3 regions of the Streptomyces sp. NPDC047043 genome follow, and region 1 is predicted to be linked to each of the others. Evidence: riboswitches for the same ligand, from Rfam matches in the RefSeq annotation. Region 1 holds a riboswitch; each other region holds the start of a gene.

The links. A riboswitch is a leader RNA that binds a small molecule or an ion and turns the genes downstream of it on or off. The one in region 1 is predicted to bind cyclic di-AMP.
Positions count from the first base shown of each region.
Region 2: another riboswitch for cyclic di-AMP. It lies ahead of ABZ880_RS21685 (LysM peptidoglycan-binding domain-containing protein); the one in region 1 lies ahead of ABZ880_RS32810 (M23 family metallopeptidase).
Region 3: another riboswitch for cyclic di-AMP. It lies ahead of ABZ880_RS11880 (transglycosylase family protein); the one in region 1 lies ahead of ABZ880_RS32810 (M23 family metallopeptidase).

Region 1 covers NZ_JBEYVO010000023.1:120,877-127,939, forward strand. The annotation lists gene ABZ880_RS32795 (DNA topoisomerase IV subunit A) at 1-1,791, opposite strand, end outside; gene ABZ880_RS32800 (pitrilysin family protein) at 2,038-3,432, shown strand; gene ABZ880_RS32805 (pitrilysin family protein) at 3,429-4,817, shown strand; cyclic di-AMP (ydaO/yuaA leader) riboswitch at 5,031-5,194, shown strand; gene ABZ880_RS32810 (M23 family metallopeptidase) at 5,208-5,972, shown strand; gene ABZ880_RS32815 (GntR family transcriptional regulator) at 6,160-6,852, shown strand; gene ABZ880_RS32820 (HPr family phosphocarrier protein) at 6,992-7,063, opposite strand, start outside.
Region 2 covers NZ_JBEYVO010000013.1:104,227-111,289, forward strand. The annotation lists gene ABZ880_RS21675 (peptide MFS transporter) at 205-1,707, shown strand; gene ABZ880_RS21680 (CocE/NonD family hydrolase) at 1,727-3,748, shown strand; cyclic di-AMP (ydaO/yuaA leader) riboswitch at 4,032-4,211, shown strand; gene ABZ880_RS21685 (LysM peptidoglycan-binding domain-containing protein) at 4,217-4,945, shown strand; gene ABZ880_RS21690 (HAD family hydrolase) at 4,956-5,762, opposite strand; gene ABZ880_RS21695 (hypothetical protein) at 6,005-6,601, shown strand; gene ABZ880_RS21700 (FAD-dependent oxidoreductase) at 6,605-7,063, opposite strand, start outside.
Region 3 covers NZ_JBEYVO010000006.1:236,871-243,933, forward strand. The annotation lists gene ABZ880_RS11870 (cytochrome P450) at 1-873, shown strand, start outside; gene ABZ880_RS11875 (transglycosylase family protein) at 1,017-1,973, shown strand; cyclic di-AMP (ydaO/yuaA leader) riboswitch at 2,168-2,354, shown strand; gene ABZ880_RS11880 (transglycosylase family protein) at 2,359-3,045, shown strand; gene eno (phosphopyruvate hydratase) at 3,334-4,620, shown strand; gene ABZ880_RS11890 (septum formation initiator family protein) at 4,768-5,244, shown strand; partial or broken gene ABZ880_RS11895 (DUF501 domain-containing protein) at 5,268-5,717, shown strand; gene ABZ880_RS11900 (Ppx/GppA phosphatase family protein) at 5,874-6,830, shown strand.

The DNA of each region.
Region 1 (7,063 bases):
TGCTCCGCCCGCGAGGTTCGGCGCCGATGCCGTCTCCGGCAGCTGCGGGAGGTCGACGACGTTGATCCGCAGCAGGCGGCCGGACGAGGTGACCGCGCCGATCTCGCCGCGTGCCGTCGCCGGGACCGCCGAGACGATCACGTCGTGCTTCACACGCCTGGCGCCGGCGTCCTCCGGGAAGGGCTCGCCGTTGGCCGTACGGGCCAGCAGACCCGTGGAGGAGAGCAGGACCCGGCACGGGTCGTCCGCGACCTGCAGCGGTACGACGGCCGCCGGGGCGCCCGACGCCTCCAGCAGGACCGTACGCCGCTCGGTGCCGAACTTCTTTGCCACCGCGGCCAGTTCGGAGGAGACCAGCTTGCGCAGCTCCGCGTCCGACTCGAGGATCCGGGTCAGCTCCGCGATCTCCGCGTTGAGCCTGTCCTTCTCCGACTCCAGCTCGATGCGGTCGTACTTGGTGAGACGGCGCAGCGGCGTGTCGAGGATGTACTGGGTCTGGATCTCCGACAGGGAGAAGCGCTCCATCAGGCGCTCCTTCGCCTGCGCGCTGTTCTCGCTGGAGCGGATCAGGCGGATGACCTCGTCGATGTCGACGAGCGCGGTGAGCAGGCCCTCCACCAGGTGCAGCCGGTCGCGGCGCTTGGTGCGGCGGAACTCGCTGCGGCGGCGCACGACCTCGAAGCGGTGGTCGAGGTAGACCTCCAGGAGCTCCTTGAGGCCGAGCGTGAGGGGCTGGCCGTCGACCAGCGCCACGTTGTTGATGCCGAAGGACTCCTCCATCGGCGTCAGCTTGTAGAGCTGCTCCAGGACGGCCTCCGGCACGAAGCCGTTCTTGATCTCGATCACCAGGCGCAGGCCGTGCGCGCGGTCGGTGAGGTCCTTGACGTCGGCGATGCCCTGGATCTTCTTCGAACCGACCAGGTCCTTGATCTTGGCGATCACCTTCTCCGGGCCGACCGTGAAGGGCAGCTCGGTGATGACCAGGCCCTTGCGGCGGGCGGTGACGGTCTCGATCTCGACCGTGGCGCGGATCTTGAAGGTGCCGCGGCCCGTCTCGTACGCGTCCCGGATGCCGGAGAGGCCGACGATCCGGCCGCCCGTGGGCAGGTCGGGGCCCGGGACGTGCTTCATCAGGGTGTCCAGATCCGCGTTCGGGTAGCGGATCAGGTGGCGGGCGGCCGCGATGACCTCGGAGAGGTTGTGCGGCGGCATGTTCGTCGCCATGCCGACCGCGATGCCCGAGGAGCCGTTCACCAGCAGGTTCGGGAAGGCGGCGGGCAGCGCCACCGGCTCCTGCTCCTGGCCGTCGTAGTTGGGCGCGAAGTCGACCGTGTCCTCGTCGATCGACTCCGTCATCAGGCTCGTCGCCTGGGCTTGGCGGCACTCGGTGTACCGCATGGCGGCCGGCGGGTCGTCGTTGCCCAGCGAGCCGAAGTTGCCGTGGCCGTCGACGAGCGGCACGCGCATGGAGAACGGCTGCGCCATGCGCACCAGGGCGTCGTAGATCGACGCGTCGCCGTGCGGGTGCAACTTACCCATGACCTCGCCGACCACGCGCGCGCACTTCACGTATCCGCGGTCGGGGCGCAGCCCCATCTCGTTCATCTGGTAGACGATGCGGCGGTGCACCGGCTTGAGGCCGTCGCGGGCGTCGGGCAGGGCTCGGGAGTAGATGACCGAGTACGCGTACTCGAGGAAGGAGCCCTGCATCTCGTCGACGACGTCGATGTCGAGGATCCGCTCCTCGAACGAGTCGTCGGGCGGCGGGGTCTTCGTGCTGCGGCGGGCCATCGCTGCCGGCTCCTTGCTGAAGCGTGAACGGGTTCTGACGCGGACCATTGTGGACCGTGGCACTGACAACGCGGACGAGGACCTGGTGTCGGGCCTCGGTTCCCGGCGTGGCCGAAGGCTACGCGATCCGCTGTGGGCGTACGTCCTGCGGGAACTTCGCCGAGGCTGCGCACGCTTGCATACAGTGGCAGGACCGGCAGGAAAACCGCGGTTTCAACCACCGCACCCGCGATCGAAGGGACGTACATGCCCATGGGTCACACGGCCACAGACCAGGCAGGCTCCGGAGGCCTGACAGCGACCGAGCACCGCCTGGCCAACGGCCTGCGCGTGGTGCTCTCCGAGGATCACCTGACCCCGGTCGCGGCGGTGTGCCTCTGGTACGACGTCGGTTCGCGGCACGAAGTCAAGGGACGAACCGGCCTGGCTCACCTTTTCGAGCACCTGATGTTCCAGGGCTCGGGACAGGTCAAGGGCAACGGACACTTCGAACTGGTCCAGGGCGCGGGCGGTTCGCTGAACGGCACCACCAGCTTCGAGCGCACCAACTACTTCGAGACCATGCCCACCCACCAGCTGGAGCTCGCCCTCTGGCTGGAGGCCGACCGCATGGGCTCCCTGCTCGCCGCCCTCGACGACGAGTCCATGGAGAACCAGCGGGACGTCGTCAAGAACGAACGCCGGCAGCGCTACGACAACGTGCCGTACGGCACGGCGTTCGAGAAGCTCACCGCTCTCGCCTACCCGGAGGGCCACCCCTACCACCACACCCCGATCGGCTCGATGGCCGACCTGGACGCGGCGACCCTGGAGGACGCGCGCGCGTTCTTCCGTACGTACTACGCGCCGGGCAACGCCGTCCTGTCGGTCGTCGGCGACATCGATCCGGAGCAGACGCTCGCCTGGATCGAGAAGTACTTCGGCTCCATCGCCGCGCACGACGGCAAGCCCGCACCCCGCGACGGTTCGCTCCCGGACGTCATCGGTGAGCAACTGCGCGAGGTCGTCGAGGAGGAGGTCCCCGCGCGCGCGTTGATGGCCGCCTACCGGTTGCCGCACGACGGCACGCGCGCGTGCGACGCGGCCGACCTCGCACTCACCGTCCTCGGCGGCGGCGAGTCCTCCCGCCTCTACAACCGGCTGGTACGGCGCGACCGTACGGCCGTCGCCGCCGGCTTCGGCCTGCTGCGGCTGGCCGGAGCGCCCTCCCTGGGCTGGCTGGACGTGAAGACCTCCGGTGACGTCGAGGTGCCGGTCATCGAGACCGCCATCGACGAGGAGCTCGCCCGGTTCGCCGAGGAGGGCCCCACGGCCGAGGAAATGGAGCGCGCCCAGGCCCAGTTGGAGCGCGAGTGGCTGGACCGGCTCGGCACGGTCGCGGGCCGCGCCGACGAACTGTGCCGGTTCGCCGTCCTGTTCGGCGACCCGCAGCTCGCCCTGACCGCCGTCCAGCGCGTCCTGGAGGTGACACCGGAGGAGGTCCAGGAGGTCGCCAAGGCCCGCCTGCGGCCCGACAATCGCGCGGTGCTGGTCTACGAGCCGGTCTCGGGAGAGATCGCCGAGGACGCGGATCCGCCCGAAGACCCCGAGGCCGAGGCCACGGTCGAAGCCGGCGACAACAACAAGGAGGCGGCCAAGTGACCGAGCTCGCCACGATGCAGTTCCACCCGCAGCCCCAGGCGGGCGAGGCCAAGCCCTGGGCCTTCCCGGCACCCGAGCGCGGCGCGCTCGACAACGGCCTGACCGTGCTGCGCTGCCACCGCCCCGGCCAGCAGGTCGTCGCCGTGGAGGTGCTCCTGGACGCGCCCCTGGAGGCCGAGCCGACCGGCTTCGACGGTGTCGCCACGATCATGGCGCGCGCCTTCTCCGAGGGCACCGACAAGCACTCCGCCGAGGAGTTCGCCGCCGAGCTGGAGCGCTGCGGCGCCACCCTCGACTCGCACGCCGACCACCCCGGCGTCCGGATCAGCCTCGAAGTGCCGGCCTCCCGCCTCGGCAAGGCGCTCGGTCTGCTCGCCGACGCCCTCAGGGCGCCCGCGTTCGCCGACAGCGAGGTCGAGCGGCTCGTCCGCAACCGCCTCGACGAGATCCCGCACGAGCTGGCCAACCCCTCCCGCCGCGCTGCCAAGGAGCTCTCCAAGGAGCTGTTCCCGACGACCTCGCGCATGTCACGCCCGCGTCAGGGCACCGAGGAGACCGTCGAGAAGATCGACTCCGCGGCCGTACGGGCCTTCTACGACCGGCACGTCCGGCCCGCCACGGCCACCGCGGTCGTCGTCGGCGACCTCACCGGCATCGACCTGGACGCGCTGCTCGGCGAGACCCTCGGCGAGTGGACGGGCTCCAAGGCCGAGCCCCGCCCCGTGCCGCCGGTGACCGCCGACGACACCGGCCGCGTGATCATCGTGGACCGTCCGGGCGCCGTCCAGACGCAGCTGCTCATCGGCCGCGTCGGCCCCGACCGGCACGACCGCGTGTGGCCCGCGCAGGTCCTCGGCACGTACTGCCTGGGCGGCACCCTCACCTCCCGCCTGGACCGCGTCCTGCGCGAGGAGAAGGGCTACACCTACGGTGTGCGCGCGTTCGGCCAGGTCCTCAGGTCCGCCCCGGACGGCTCGGGCGCCTCGATGCTCGCCATCAGCGGCTCCGTCGACACCCCCAACACCGGCCCGGCGCTCCAGGACCTGTGGACGGTGCTGCGCACGCTCGCCGAGGGCGGCCTCACCGACGCCGAACGCGATGTCGCCGTACAGAACCTCGTCGGGGTGGCGCCGCTGAAGTACGAGACCGCGGCGGCCGTCGCGAGCACGCTGGCCGACCAGGTCGAGCAGCACCTGCCCGACGACTACCAGGCGACGCTGTACCAGCAGCTCGCCGCGACCGGCACCGTGGAGGCCACCGCGGCCGCCGTGAGCGCCTTCCCGCAGGACCGCCTGGTGACCGTTCTCGTCGGTGACGCGGCGCAGATCAAGGAGCCGGTCGAGGCCCTCGGCATCGGCGAAGTCACCGTCGTGGCAGCCGAGTAGAGGCCCGGTCAGCCGCACGCGCGCGTGGGGGCCCTGGTGACTGATGAGTCACCAGGGCCCTCTTATGTCCGAATTGAAAGAGAATTGAAGGAGAGTTGCGTGTTTGCCCTGTGGGATGCGCTACAAAGACCCTGATCCGTTTGGGAATTGAAAGCGGCCCCGCTTAGCGTCGTCCGGGCTGTCCGTCAGGCACCGCGCCGCACCCGCGGCACCGGACAGCCATCGCCGAGTCCCCGTACGGCGCGAGCCAGGGGAGCCGGGGACCCACCGCAGTCCCTGGGGTGAATCGGACGCCCGCGCGTGCAGCGAGGGGGTCCGTAGGAGACCTTCCTGCTCCGAACCCGTCAGCTAACCCGGTAGGCGAGAAGGAAGGAAAGGACAAGCCACTACATGGCGTTCACCCGCGCCACCGGGAAGCACCGCCGTCCCAGCCGGACGCACCGCACCACCAAGCGCGCCGCCGGCGTCGCGGCCCTCGCCACCACCGGCGTCGTCGGTGCCCTGGCCGCCCCCGCACTCGCCGCCGAGACCTCCGTCGAGCAGACCGGCCTCACCCCCGTCATCACCATCGGCGACACGCTCGCCGACAAGATCGACGCCCAGGCCGACGCCCAGAAGCAGGCCGCCGAGGAGGCCGCGCTCAAGAAGGCGGCCGCGGAGGCCGCGCGCGAGAAGGCCGCCGCGAAGGCCAAGCAGGAGCGCGAGGCCAAGGAGCGTGCCGCCCGCGAGGCCGAGCGCAAGCGCCTCAACACGTTCGTCGCGCCGATATCGAACTCGTATGTCTCGACCGGCTACAAGGCGAGCAGCAGCCTGTGGTCCTCCGGCAGCCACACGGGCATCGACTTCCACGCCGCGAGCGGCACGACCGTCCACGCGGTGGGCTCCGGCACCGTCGTCGAGACCGGCTGGGGCGGGTCCTACGGCAACCAGATCGTGATCAAGATGAACGACGGCACGTACACCCAGTACGGCCACCTGTCGTCCATCGGAGTCTCGGTGGGCCAGAAGGTCACCCCGGGCCAGCAGATCGGTCTCTCCGGCGCGACCGGCAACGTCACGGGACCGCACCTGCACTTCGAGGCCCGTACGACCCCCGAGTACGGCTCGGACATCGACCCGCTCGCCTACCTGCGCTCGCACGGTGTGAACGTCTGACGACGGACCGCAGGATCCACTGAAACCCCGGCTCCCCGAGCCGGGGTTTCGTCGTTTCTGTCGCCTTGCTGTCCAAAAAATATCCATGGATTCCGGCCCGCCGTCGGAAATTCCGGCTCCGTGCAATAGAGTCACGGAACACACGTCAATCATCGACGTTTCACGGGGATTAAGTCGGAGGTCGGTCATGCGTATTCCGGCGCACTCGGTGTGCACGGCGATCCGGGACGACATCGTCGCCGGTGTCTACGAGCGCGGCAGCCGGCTCACCGAGGAACTGCTCGCGCGCCGCTACGGCGTCTCGCGCGTCCCCGTGCGCGAGGCCCTGCGCACTCTGGAGGCCGAGGGCTTCGTGGTGACCCGGCGGCACGCGGGCGCGTGTGTGGCGGAACCGACCGAACAGGAGGCCGCCGACCTGCTGGAGATGCGCATGCTGCTGGAGCCGCTGGGTGCCTCCCGGGCCGCCCAGCGGCGCACCGAGGCCCACCTCAAGGTGCTGCGCGGTCTGGTCAGACTGGGCCAGGAGCGGGCCAGGAGGGGCAACAGCGAGGATCTGCGCTCCCTGGGGGGCTGGTTCCACGAGACCCTCGCACAGGCCTCCGGCAGCCCCGCCCTGACCTCGATGCTGACCCAGCTGCGGCACAAGATCGCCTGGATGTACACCGTGGAGGCGCCCGCCAACCCCGTGGAGTCCTGGGCGGAGCACGGCGCGATCGTCGACGCCGTGGCCCGCGGCGACAGCGAACGCGCGCGGGCGGTGACGACGCTGCACACCGAGCGCTCGAGCGCGGCGCACCGGCTGCGCTTCGGCGGACCGGACCGCGCAAACGGTGTGAGGAACTCGCAACATGCCGTAAACATGTCGAGCCTGCGGCATTAACACGGGCGCCGTATACAAAGAGGAGAGAATTCGCGGGGGATTATTTCTGCTGCCCGCGATCGAGAATTCTGCAGCCCCGGTACGGGAAATGCGAAGGGCCCGCCCGATAATTCGGACGAGCCCTTCTGTGGTGCCGTGATCAGACGGTCTCGGGAAGCTCCTCGAGGCCTTCGGAGACGAGCTTCGCCAGACGGTCGAGGGCGATGTCCGC
Region 2 (7,063 bases), on a different contig from region 1:
CTGGCGGTTACGCGGTTTGTCGATAGGTCGCTGCCATCACTCAAGTCAGCGTATCCGGTCACCTTTCGATCACCGATGCCGCCCACCCGTCCACCACGGGCGGTATCGGATCACGACCGGTATGTTTTTGATCGCCCGATAAGAACGGATATCCAGCGACTTGTCTACCGGCGTTTCTGTCGGCCCGGAGGGAAGCAGCGGCCCGTGTCCCGAACAGAAACAGACGTCGCGTCCGGCAGCGGGCCGCCTCCCGAGGACGATCACGCCTTCTTCGGCCAGCCCAAGGGCCTGCTGGCCCTCTCCGGCCTGGAGGTCTGGGAGCGCTTCTCGTTCCTCGGCATGCAGGCCATCCTGGTGCTCTACTTCGCCGACACGTCGGCCCACGGCGGCATGGGCATGTCGGCCGGAACCGCGGCTTCCGTCTCCGCGGCCTACGGCACCCTCGTCTACCTCGTCTCCGTGGCCGGCGGCTGGCTCGCCGACCGCATCCTCGGCTCGTACCGCGCGGTGCTGTGGGGCGGCATCCTGATCGCCTGCGGGCACTACGCCATGGCGGTGCCGACGCAGGGGATGACCTGGGTGGGCCTGGGCCTGATCAGCGCCGGCACCGGGCTGCTCAAGCCCAACGTGGCCACCATGGTCGGCAAGCTGTACCGCACCGACGACGACCGCCGGGACGCCGGCTTCGTGCTCTACTACATGGCGATCAACATCGGCGCCTTCGCGGGCCCGCTGATCACCGGCTGGCTCGGCGACCACAAGGGCTGGCACTGGGGATTCTCGGCGGCCGCGATCGGCATGACGTTCGGGCTGATCCAGTACGTCGCGGGCCGACGTCACCTGGCCGGACGCAGGCACACGGCGGAATTCGCCCTCGCGCCGGACGCGATGCGCCGGGCGATCCGGCTGATTCTCGCGGGTCTGGTGGCCGTGGCGGTGGTCGCCGCTGCCCTTGCCGCCGCCGGCCGGCTGACCATGGGCCGCTTCGTCGACCTGCTGACGCTGATCTCCGTGATCGCCCCGGTGGTCCACTTCGCGGTGATGTTCGCGAGCCCGCGCGTGACGCCCGAGGAGCGCGGCCGGCTGCGCCCGTACATCGTCCTTTTCCTCGCCTCGACGGTCTTCAACTTCATCCTGTTCCAGGCGTACTCGACGATGATGCTGCTGGCCTCGACGAACGCCGAGACGGCCGTCCTGGGCTTCGACTTCCCGGCCAGTTGGTACGCCTCCGCGCTGGGCGCCTTCGAGGTCGCCCTCGCGCCCGTGGTCGCCGCACTCTGGGTGCGCATGGGGCACCGCCAGCCGCACGCCTCCAACAAGATCGCCATCGGGGTCGTCCTGGGCGGCCTGTCGTTCCTGCTGATGGTCCTGCCGACTTCCGGGCACTCCTCCGACGACCACCTGATGTCCGCCTGGTGGATCGTGGGCTCGTACCTTCTGCTCGGCCTCGGTGACGTCCTCCTGGAGACCTCCGGCATGTCGGCCACGACGAAGCTCGCCCCGGCCGCCTTCGCCAGCCAGACCATGTCCCTCTGGTTCCTGTCCCTCGCCCTCGCCAACGGCATCCAGGCCCAGACGGTGAAGCTCTACGACGACGTCTCCAAGCCCGCCTACTTCGGCGTCAACGGCGCCATCGCGGTGGCCGCGGGCCTGGCCGTGACGGCGGCCGCGCCCTGGCTGCGCCGCACGATGCACCCGGTCCACTGAAGCCAACGGGGTCCTGCTGATGCACATTCGTACGTCCTTCCCCTACGACACCACTCACGAGGACCTCTGGATCCCGCTCCCCGACGGGACATTGCTGTACGCGCGCGTGTGGCGCCCCCTGACGGACGAGCCCGTGCCGGCCCTCCTCGAATACCTGCCGTACCGCCTCTCCGACTGGACCGCGCCCCGCGACCACCAGCGCCACCCCTGGTACGCGGGCCACGGCTACGCCTCCGTCCGGGTCGACATCCGCGGGCACGGCAACAGCGAGGGCATGCCGACGGACGAGTACTCGGCGACGGAGCTCGCCGACGGCGTCGAGGTGGTCAACTGGCTTGCGGCGCAGCCCTGGTGCGACGGCAAGGTGGGCATGTTCGGCATCTCCTGGGGCGGCTTCAACTCCCTCCAGATCGCGGCCCTCGCGCCCGAGCCGCTCAAGGCGGTCGTCACCGTCTGCTCCACGGACGACCGCTATGACAACGACGTGCACTACATGGGAGGTTCCGTCCTGGCGGTGGACATGCACGCGTGGGCGGCGACGATGCTCGCCTTCGTGTCGCGACCGCCCGATCCGCTGTACGTCGGCCCGGTCTGGCGGGAGATGTGGATCAAGCGCTTGGAGGGCGCCGTCGAGCCCTTCCTGCACACCTGGCTGACCCACCAGACGCGCGACGAGTACTGGCGCCACGGCAGCGTCTGCGAGGACTACGGCGCGATCGACGCCGCCGTCCTCGCGGTGGGCGGCTGGCACGACCCGTACCGCGACACGGTGCTGCGCCTCGTCGAGCACCTGCCCGCCGACCGCGTACGCGGCCTGATCGGCCCCTGGTCGCACCAGTACCCGGACCGCGGCCTGCCGCCGGGCCCGGCGATCGGCTTCCTCCAGGAGACCCTGCGCTGGTGGGACCACTGGCTCAAGGGCATCGACTCCGGGGCGATGCGCGAGCCCCTGCTGCGTGCCTACATCAGCGACTCGCACCCTCCGGCCACGGTGTACGGGACGCTGCCGGGGCGGTGGGTCGGGGAGCCGGGGTGGCCGTCGCCCAATGTCACGGCGGTCTCGTACGGGCTTCCGGGCAGTGCTATGTCACATTCCACTGCCGCTGCACCGGTCCGCTCACCCCAGCACACAGGCGTGGACGCCGGCCGTTTCTTCCCCTTCGGCAACGACGCCGATCTGCCGCCGGACCAGCGCGACGAGGACGGGCGGTCGGTGTGCTTCGACTTCGTGGTGGGCGAGGAGACATGGGTGCTGGGGCGGCCGAGGGTGCGGCTGCGGGTGACCTCCGAGGTGGCGAGCGGTCAGATTGTCGTACGGCTATGTGACATGACACCGGATGGTTCATCGACCCTCGTCACGCGCGGCGTGCTGAACCTGTCCGCGCGGCAGGGACGCGACCGTGCCGTGCCGTGGACGACGGGTGCCACCGAGGACGTCGAGTTCGAGCTGAACGGCATCGGCCATGTCTTCCCGTCCGGCCATCGCATCCGTCTTGCCGTGTCCTCCGCGTACTGGCCGTGGATCTGGCCGCAGCCCGACTCGGCGGCCGGCTTCACGCTGCATCCGGAGGGCAGTTCGCTGGAACTTCCGGTACGCGCGCGTGCGTCGGACGAGAAGGCGATCATCTTCGAGGAGCCGGAGCAGGCGCAGACGCTGGGCGTGAACTCCCCGATCACGCTGGACGAACCGCGCCCCGAGCGCCTCGTGGTGCGGGACGTCGCCAAGGGCGAGTGGCGCCTGGAGGTCGACCCGCGCTACGGCGGCACGCGCGTGTACCCGGACGGTCTGGAGTTCACCGAGGACGCCCTGGAGACGTACACGATCCATGAGGCCGACCCTCTGTCGGCGCGCACCCGCTCGGACTGGTTCGTCCGCCTGCACCGGCCGGAGCTCGCGTGGGACGCCACGGTCCGTACGCGCTCGAAGATCAGCTGTACCGGAAAGGACTTCATCGCCTCGAATGAGGTGATTTGCACGGACGGTGGAGAGGTCGTCTTCCACCGGACATGGGAGCGGCGGATCCCACGGACGGCCGGTTGACTATGAGTTGAGGGCATTGCCCGTTTTTGCACGCTTCGTGAATCGGGTGCGATGTCAGTGACTTGAGTCACGCGCGACCGCAGACGTCACCACCACCCTCCGCTCGCGTTCCCCCTTGCGCCATGAGCCAGTTGAGCCTTGGCAGCCGCAAAGGATCAAGCGGCCCATAAGGCTCATGCCGAGGTCAATGGGTGCGATCCATCAATCCGGCACTTGTTTCGGGCATGTGCTCTCGCATACGTTTCCGGCCCAGCCGGGCGGACGCCGAATCCTGCCGCCGTCCGAGCTTCCATCACCGCACCCACTCGTACACGGCAGGAGCGGGGGACCCAGGTAAGTCGCCGGTCCGGACGTCTCGATGCGTCCCGGAACGGCTAGGGGTGAAGCCGTGCCCGTCAGGGCGCGGCCGGGCAACTCCCCGCCCGAACCCGACAGCTCACCTCGTAGGCGCCGGAGAGGAACAGCGCCATGCCCCGAGGCAAGCACCGCCGCCCCAGAACCAGCCCCCTCACCCGAGGCGTCGTCGCCGCCGGAGCCGGCACCGCCGCACTCGCGATCCCGCTCCTGAGCGCGACTGCCGCGAGCGCCGCGACGCCGGCCCAGGCCCCCGCCGCCGCGTCGGCCGCATCGCAGGTCAGGTCCGTCACGTACACCACGGTCAACGGCGACACGCTCTACGGCATCGCGGACAAATACGACACTCCGGGTGGCTGGCGGCAGATCTACAAGGACAACCGCAAGGCCATCGGCGACAACCCCAGGCTGATCCACTCGGGCCTGAAGCTGACGGTCAGGACGACGAAGACGGCGAGCACGACGGCCGCCAAGAAGTCCTCGTCCGTCGCGCACGCCACCCAGGCCTCCGCCAAGACGTACGCGAACAACCTGGACGGATGGATCCGCCAGTCGCTGGACATCATGGCGCAGAAGGGAATTCCCGGTACGTACGACGGCATTTACCGCAACATCATCCGGGAGTCGTCCGGCAACCCGGCCGCCATCAACAACTGGGACTCCAACGCCGCCGCGGGCACCCCGTCCAAGGGCCTGCTGCAGGTCATCGACCCGACGTTCCTGGCCTACCACGTGCCCGGCACGTCGCTCGACCCGTTCGACCCGGTCGCGAACATCACCGCCGCCTGCAACTACGCGGCCGCGCGGTACGGCTCCATCGACAACGTGTTCGGGGCGTACTAGGTCTCTGCGGTCACGAATAGAGTCGTTCGAGGACGGCGGCGATGCCGTCGTCCTCGTTCGACAGGGTGATCTCGTCGGCCACGGCCTTGAGTTCGGGGTGGGCGTTGGCCATCGCGACGCCGTGGGCGGCCCAGTCGAACATGGGGATGTCGTTCGGCATGTCGCCGAAGGCGATCGTCCCTTCCGGGCCAAGTCCCAGGTATGCGGCGGCCAGTGCGAGGCCCGTCGCCTTCGTGATGCCGCATGGCTGGAGTTCGACGGTCCCCGGCCCCGACATGGTGACGGTGGCCAGCGAACCGACCACCGAGCGAGCCGTCGCCGCCAACTCGTCGTCCGTCAGGTCGGGATGGCGCAGCAGCACCTTGCTGATGGGTTCGCACCAAAGGTCGTCGCGCCGCTCGACGCGTACCGCGGGCAGCGCGGGATGCGGCATCAGGTAGCCCGGTTCGATGAGCGTGAGGCCGTCCACGCCGTCCTGGTCCACCGCCGCGTACACCTCGCCCACCTCGGCCTCGATCTTGCCCAGGGCGGTCTCGGCCAGCTCCCTGTCCAGCGTGACGGACCAGAGCAGACGGTCCGCGCCGGCGTCGTACACCTGCGCGCCCTGTCCGCACACCGCGAGCCCCCTGCCGCCCAGTTCGTCCAGGAGCGGGCGCACTCTCGGGGCCGGCCGGCCCGTGACGACGAGGTGCCGGACGCCGGCGCCGGCCGCCCGCGCGAGCGCGGCGAGGGACCGGTCGGAGAGCGTGTCGTCGCCTCGGAGCAGCGTGCCGTCCAGGTCGGTGGCGATGAGTGCATATGCGGTGGGTGCGGCCATGATCAGAGAATACGGACAGGACGCCGCGCCGACTCATCGCCAACCGGACGACCGCCCCGTTCACCCCCGCCACTTCGTCAACTCCCGTACCCATAACGGCCTTTCCGCCACCGGCATGGGCTCTTCGGTACCAGTACGGGGCTTTTGGCCATGGTGCCTGCTGCCTCCGAAGTCCCTTGTCAGTGGCGGCTGCGACGCTTGCGATGTCGCTTTCACTGCACTTACGGAACGGGGCTGTTGTTGTGAAGGATCGGGCGGAGAAGTTCCAGGCGCATCTGCGCGAGGCCGCCGTCGGCATCCTGGAGCGGTTCCCGCAGGAACTGCGGCCCGAGATATACGCGCTCTCGTTCCGCATCTGGCAGATCGACTACGACGCCCGGCGGCCGTACGTGGCCATCGGCTACAACACGGAGAGCCAGTACGAGCGCGAGAAATACCCGGAGGACCCGGGCGAGGCCCGCTGGAACTGCGCCTGTTGGCTCCTCGACGGCTTCGAGATGCTCGGGAACGTACCCGAGGATCCGGTGGGCGGCCCGCTGTACGAGGACGAGGTCAGGCGGCTCGGGCTCTGGTACGACGGCGAGGAGGTGGGGGTCGGTGAGGACGACGAGATCGACGCCAAGCGCGAGTTGCTTCATCTGCACTTCGCCGACGCCTGTGTCGACCTCGCCCGGCATCTGCATGCGAGCGGCCGTGTCGAGGAGATGTTCGGCCGCCCGCTGCCCGTCGTGGTGTTCGACATGGACTGCCCGGGCTGGGAGGTCGAGGCCACCGAGGCCGCCAACCCGCCCGGGCTGATCGAGGGGTTCCTCAACTGGCAACGCGCACAGGGCGCGTAGGCCTCAGCCGTGTGCCGCAGCCAGGTGTTTCGCCAGCCTCGGCGACGCGAACTCCGTGCCGCACACGAACCGCATCACCGGTCCGTACGACGCCGCGGCCGGCAGGCCCGTGAAATACAGCCCGGGGACCGAGGACACGTACCCCGCGCCCAGCTTGGGCGTGCCCCGGCTGACCACCAGTTGGGTGCGCAGCTCGTGGCCGAGGAAGTCCATGGCCGCGATGTCCACCCGGTATCCGGTCGCCGCGATGACGTGGTCCGCGGACAGCTGCTGCGTGCCGCCCGCCTGCGTGCGGACAGTCAGCGTCGGACTGCCGTCGGCCGCGTCCGTCCGTACGATCCGGTCGACCTCGCTGACCTGCACCTTGCCCTCGAAGCGGTCGCGCAGCCACCACGCGCCGAGCGGGCCCAGGACACGGCGGACCAGGTAGTGGCGGGCCTCGGCCGGAAGGTAGCGGTAGGG
Region 3 (7,063 bases), on a different contig from region 1:
GGGGAAGCCGATCTCATTCACGAGTTCGCCTTCCCGCTGCCCATCTACGCGATCTGCGACCTGCTCGGCGTCCCACGCGAGGACCAGGACGACTTCCGGGACTGGGCGGGGATGATGATCCGGCACGGCGGCGGGCCGCGGGGCGGTGTCGCGCGGTCCGTGAAGAAGATGCGCGGCTATCTCGCCGAGCTGATCCACCGCAAGCGCCAGGCCCTCCCCGAAGCCCCCACCCCCGGCGAGGACCTCATCTCCGGCCTCATCCGCGCCTCCGACCACGGCGAGCACCTCACCGAGAACGAGGCCGCGGCGATGGCTTTCATCCTGCTGTTCGCCGGCTTCGAGACCACTGTCAATCTCATCGGAAACGGGACGTACGCCCTTCTCACCCACCCCGAGCAGCGCCACCGCCTCCAGGACTCCCTCGTCGCCGGCGAAAGCGGCCTCCTCGAAACCGGCGTCGAGGAACTCCTCCGCTACGACGGCCCCGTGGAACTCGCCACCTGGCGCTTCGCCACCGAGCCGCTCACCATCGGCGGACAGCACATCGCACCCGGCGACCCCGTCCTCGTCGTACTCGCCGCCGCCGACCGGGACCCGGAGCGGTTCGCCGATCCGGACACCCTCGACCTGGCCCGCCGTGACAACCAGCACCTCGGGTACGGCCACGGGATCCACTACTGCCTCGGCGCACCGCTCGCCCGGCTCGAAGGCCAGACCGCGCTCGCCACACTCCTCACCCGGCTCCCAAACCTCCAACTTGCCCAGGACCCCGCCGAGTTGAGGTGGCGGGGCGGGCTCATCATGCGCGGACTGCGTACGCTTCCGGTCGAGTTCACCCCGATTGAGCCACTGCATCCCCCCGGTCAAAGGTGAAACGCCCTCTACTCTGTGATCTTCACGTGATCTACGCGGCATTAACTTGTGACAAGTGATCGAGTGCCGATACGTTCACGGATCAACGACGGCGCCCGAGTTCCATGCGCCGCGGTCATTGCTGTCTCGCGAAAGGCCTCCGCATGCTCTCCGGGAACGGTCGTCACCGTCGCCCCCGCCAGGCTCCGGCACTTCTCGTCGCGGCCGGAGTGACCGGCTCCGCCATCGCCATCCCGCTCCTCGGGGCAGCGAGCGCGAACGCCGCCGACGGCACCACCTGGGACAAGGTGGCGAACTGCGAGACCGGCGGCTCCTGGAGCGAGAACAGCGGCAACGGCTTCTACGGCGGGCTCCAGCTCTCCCAGAAGAACTGGGAGAAGTACGGCGGCCTCGACTACGCCCCGAGCGCCGACCTCGCCAGCCGCAACCAGCAGATAGCCGTCGCCGAGAAGCTCCTCGACGACCAGGGCGTCGGCGCGTTCCACACCTGCGGTCTGACCTCCGGGCTGAGCAAGAGCTCGGGCTCGGCCGACGTCGACACGGGCATTCTGGGCGACAGCTCCGATTCGTCCAGTTCGTCTGATTCTTTGGACGGTTCGGGCTCGACCGGTCTGTCCAACTCTTCGGGCGAGTCGTCGAGCAACTCGTCCGACGGCACGTCCTCGGCGGACAAGTCGGCCTCGCCCTCCACCTCTCCCGACTCCTCCGCGGACTCCAAGGGCAACTCCAGCAAATCGGACAAGTCGGCCTCGCCTTCCGTCTCTCCGTCCGATGCGCAGTCGGCCGACAGCTCATCCACAGGCCGGACGAACAGTGACGACTCGGACAAAGCCGAGCAGGCTGCGGGCTCTTGGGCCCTCGTCGACACCGGCGCGACCGGCACCGGCCGCCATCGTGGCGCCAGCGCCGACGAGTCCGCCGCCGACAGTCGTACGGACGACACGTACACCGTCCATGCCGGCGACACTCTCGCCTCCATCGCCGACTCCCTTGACCTGGACGGCGGATGGCGCGCGCTCTACGCCGAGAACAAGAAGGCCATCGGTACCGACCCGAACCACATCTTCGCCGGTCAGACCCTGCAACTCCCTGCCGAATAGGGCGAAAAGCAGAGGGAGTTCGCGTCACACTTCGCGCCGAATGTCCGCTTTGGCGAAAGTGTGGGATGAGTCTCAGAAGCCCTGATCGTCTTTGAAATTCCCCGGATTCCCTGTCTACGGTCGTCACCGCTCGTCACCACGAGCCCCGGCTGCCGCAACGCCGAATCCTGCCAGCGGCCGTACGGGAACAGTCGTCGCGTAAAGCGCCGTAGGCAGGAGCGGGGGACCCAAGGTAAGTGCCGGGTCCGGCAGTTGAGGCCGTATGGCCGAAGGCAGCCGGAACCGGCTTGGGGTGAAGTCGTGCACCGGGAGGTGCGCGGCAGGGCAACTCAACCGGCCCTAACCCGACAGCTCACCTCGCAGGCGTCGGTGAGGGGATCCTTCCATGCTGTTTTCCGGCAAGGGCAAGCACCGTCGTCCGTCCAAGGCCACCCGCGTCGCCGCGCTCGCCGGCGTCACCGGTGTCGCCATCGCCGCCCCGCTGATGGCGGCCGGCAACGCCTCCGCCGCCACCGCCTCCGAGTGGGACGCCGTCGCCCAGTGCGAGTCGGGCGGCAACTGGTCCATCAACACCGGCAACGGCTACTACGGCGGCCTGCAGTTCTCCGCCTCGACGTGGGCCGCGTACGGCGGCACGAAGTACGCCTCCACCGCCAACCAGGCCAGCAAGGCGCAGCAGATCGAGATAGCCGAGAAGGTCCTCGCCTCCCAGGGCAAGGGTGCCTGGCCGGTCTGCGGCAAGGGTCTGTCCGGCGCCACGTACAGCGGTTCCAGCAGCTCCTCCAGCTCCTCGAACTCGGGCAGCACCAGCACCCGCTCCTCCGAGCAGAGCGCCTCCCGCTCCTCCGAGCGTCCGACTGTCAAGAAGTCGACGAAGACCGTCACCACCCCGACCGGCAAGAAGGTCAAGAAGGGCGACGGCGAGTACAAGGTCGTCAAGGGTGACACCCTCAGCTCCATCGCCGAGAAGCACGGCGTCAAGGGCGGCTGGCAGAAGCTGTTCAAGCTGAACAAGGACATCGTCGAGGACGCCAACCTCATCTACCCGGGCCAGCAGCTGCACCTCAAGTGACAGCGGGCCGGTAGCTGAACCACAGCGCCCTGACAGCCGTGTCCTTCACTATGGAGGACACGTGAGGGCCTCCCCCGTCCCCACGGGCTCCCCGCTCCGGTGCGTGTTCCCCCGTACGCACCGGGGCGGGGCTCTTTTTGCGCCCACGCTTTGTTCCGTTCGGAAACAATTTACTCTCGGTTCCGCTCAAGGGGTGGTCGGCAGCGTGGCCGATCGGCCGGAGACGGTTAGGCTCGTCTCGCAGAGCCACTGCGCTACTGCCGTAGCCGCGTCACATCCATGAAGGAGATGCTCGTGCCGTCCATCGACGTCGTCGTAGCCCGGGAAATCCTGGACTCCCGAGGCAACCCCACGGTCGAGGTCGAGGTCGGCCTCGACGACGGCAGCACGGGTCGTGCCGCCGTCCCGTCCGGCGCCTCGACGGGTGCCTTCGAAGCCATCGAGCTCCGCGACGGTGACCCCAACCGCTACCAGGGCAAGGGTGTCGAGAAGGCCGTCCTCGCCGTCATCGAGCAGATCGGCCCGGAGCTGGTCGGCTACGACGCCACCGAGCAGCGTCTGATCGACCAGGCGATGTTCGACCTGGACGCCACCGACAACAAGGGCTCCCTCGGCGCCAACGCCATCCTCGGCGTCTCCCTCGCCGTCGCCCACGCCGCCTCCGAGGCCAGCGACCTCCCGCTCTTCCGCTACCTGGGCGGCCCGAACGCGCACCTGCTGCCGGTGCCGATGATGAACATCCTGAACGGCGGCTCGCACGCCGACTCCAACGTGGACATCCAGGAGTTCATGATCGCCCCGATCGGCGCGGAGTCCTTCTCCGAGGCGCTGCGCTGGGGCACCGAGGTCTACCACACCCTCAAGAAGGTGCTGAAGACCAAGGGCCTGTCCACCGGCCTCGGCGACGAGGGCGGCTTCGCCCCGAACCTGGACTCCAACCGTGCCGCCCTCGACCTCATCCTCGAGGCCATCAAGGAAGCCGGCTACGCCCCGGGCGAGCAGATCGCCCTCGCGCTCGACGTCGCCGCCTCCGAGTTCTACAAGGACGGCAAGTACCTCTTCGAGGGCAAGGAGCGCTCCGCCGCCGAGATGACGGAGTACTACGAGGAGCTCGTCGCGGCCTACCCGCTCGTCTCCATCGAGGACCCGCTGTTCGAGGACGACTGGGCCGGCTGGAAGGTCATCACCGACAAGCTCGGCGACAAGGTCCAGCTCGTCGGCGACGACCTGTTCGTCACCAACCCGGAGCGCCTGGCCCGCGGTATCGAGGACGGCGCCGCCAACGCGCTGCTCGTGAAGGTGAACCAGATCGGTTCGCTCACCGAGACCCTGGACGCCGTCGAGCTCGCCCAGCGCAGCGGCTTCAAGTGCATGATGTCCCACCGCTCCGGCGAGACCGAGGACGTCACCATCGCCGACCTCGCCGTCGCCACCAACTGCGGCCAGATCAAGACCGGCGCCCCGGCCCGCTCCGAGCGCGTCGCCAAGTACAACCAGCTGCTGCGCATCGAGGAGATCCTCGACGACGCCGCGGTGTACGCGGGTCGTTCGGCCTTCCCGCGCTTCAAGGGCTGAGCCTTCCCGAACGTCCGCTCTGCGGACCACGGGCACAGTAAGGGCTGACCCAACCAGGTCTAAGCCTTAGCCAGTCGTACGTACGTCCCCGTACTCGGTCCCGTACCGTGTGCGGGGACGTACGCGCGTGTGAAAGGGGAAGCGGAGATGGCCGTGAAGGACCGGGACCGTTTCTCCACAGCGACCAGGATCAGGCTGCTCGGCGAGCAGACCGCGGCCCGCGTCTACCGCTCCCAGACCAAGCGGCAGGCCCGCCGCTCCCGGCTGACCGGCCGGGCCGCGCTGCTCGTGCTGGTCCTGTGCTCGCTGGTGGTGGCGCTCGCCTACCCGATAAGGCAGTACGTCTCCCAGCGCGCCGACATCGCGGATCTCCAGCGGCAGAAGGAACAGGCCAGGCAGCGGGTCGAGCAGCTGCGCGACCTCAAGGCGCGCTGGCAGGACGACTCGTACGCCGAGCAGCAGATCCGGCTGCGGCTGCATTATGTGATGCCGGGGGAGACGGGCTACGTCGTCATCGACCCGGACGCGGCCAGGAAGGCACGCCTCGACCACACGGCGGCCGACCGCCCCTGGTACGCGAACGTCTGGGACGGGGTCGACAAGTCCGACGCCTCCGACCAGTGAACTGACCAACGAGAAAGACAGGCATGGAAACGCCCCCGCCGCCCACCCCGCGCACCGAGCCCACCGACGCCGACGTCGAGGCCTTCAAGCAGCAGCTCGGGCGGCCCCCACGCGGGCTGCGCGCCATCGCGCACCGCTGCCCGTGCGGCCGGCCGGACGTCGTGGAGACCGCGCCGCGGCTGCCCGACGGCACGCCCTTCCCGACGACGTACTACCTGACGTGCCCCCGTGCCGCCTCGGCGATCGGCACGCTGGAGGCCAACGGCGTCATGAAGGAGATGACCGAGCGGCTGCAGACCGACCCGGAGCTGGCCGCCGCCTACCGGGCCGCGCACGAGGACTACATCGCGCGCCGTGACGCCATCGAGGTCCTGGAGGGCTTCCCCAGCGCGGGCGGCATGCCGGACCGGGTGAAGTGCCTGCACGTCCTGGTGGGGCACTCCCTGGCCGCCGGCCCGGGCGTCAACCCGCTCGGCGACGAGGCGATCGCGATGCTGCCGGAGTGGTGGCGCAAGGGCCCCTGCGTGCAGCCGCTGGAGGCCCCCGACCCGGCGGACGAGCTCCCCGGCGAGGAGGGCGTCGTCTCCGACCCCGCCGAGGTCCGCAGCGGGTTCTTCGCGGACCGGCCGCTGGTTCCCGAGGGCTTCAGCCGGGTCGCCGCCGTCGACTGCGGTACTAACTCCATCCGTCTCCTCGTCGCGGACGTCAACCCGGCGACGGGCGAACTGCTGGAGCTCGACCGGCGCATGACCATCGTGCGGCTCGGCCAGGACGTGGACCGCACCGGCCGGCTGGCGCCCGAGGCGCTGGAGCGGACGTTCGCGGCCTGCCGGGAGTACGCGGAGGTGATCCGCGAACTGGGTCCCGGGAAGGTGCGGTTCGTGGCCACGTCGGCCTCCCGGGACGCCTCGAACCGGGACGAGTTCGTACGGGGCGTCGTGGACATCCTCGGCGTCGAACCCGAGGTCATCTCCGGCGAGCAGGAGGCGGAGTTCTCCTTCACCGGCGCGACCAAGGAGCTCACGGGCCGCGACGACCTCGCCCGGCCCTACCTGGTCGTGGACATCGGCGGCGGCTCCACCGAGTTCGTCGTGGGCGAGGAGCACGTCCGCGCCGCGCGCTCGGTCGACGTCGGCTGTGTTCGGATGACCGAGCGGCACCTCGTGCAGGACGGCGCGGTCACCGATCCGCCCACCGAGGAGCAGATCGCGGCCATGCGCGCCGACATCGAGCGCGCCCTCGACCTCGCCGAGGAGACGGTCCCGCTGCGCGAGGCCCGCACGCTCGTCGGGCTCGCGGGGTCGGTCACGACCGTGTCGGCGATCGCCCAGGACCTGCCCGAGTACGACTCGGAGCGCATCCACCACTCCCGTATCTCCCGTGCCAAGGTCCGCGAGATCACCGAGTGGCTGCTGCACTCCACCCACGCCGAGCGCGCGGCCGTCGCCTCCATGCACCCGGGGCGCGTCGACGTCATCGCGGCGGGGGCTCTCGTACTGCTGTCGATCATGGACAGGATCGACGCGGAGGAGGTCGTCGTGAGCGAGCACGACATCCTCGACGGCATCGCGTGGTCGGTGGCGTAGGTCTCCTTTGCTACCGACCAGTAGCCCTCTGCTGAGCAGGTCGGATAACGTATGAGCGCGTCCGGGGCGTCGTGCTGGGGGTCGTGGAAACGCCCCCCGAAGGCCCCTCGGGGAGCCCTCTCGGGCGCCCCGCCGAGAAACTTCGTGAAGTTCTTCACAAGGAATTCGGCCCTGTCGGAGGACGAAAGTGGCCCGGTTGGCCCTTCCGGGGGTTCCAGCGGTCGGTGAACATG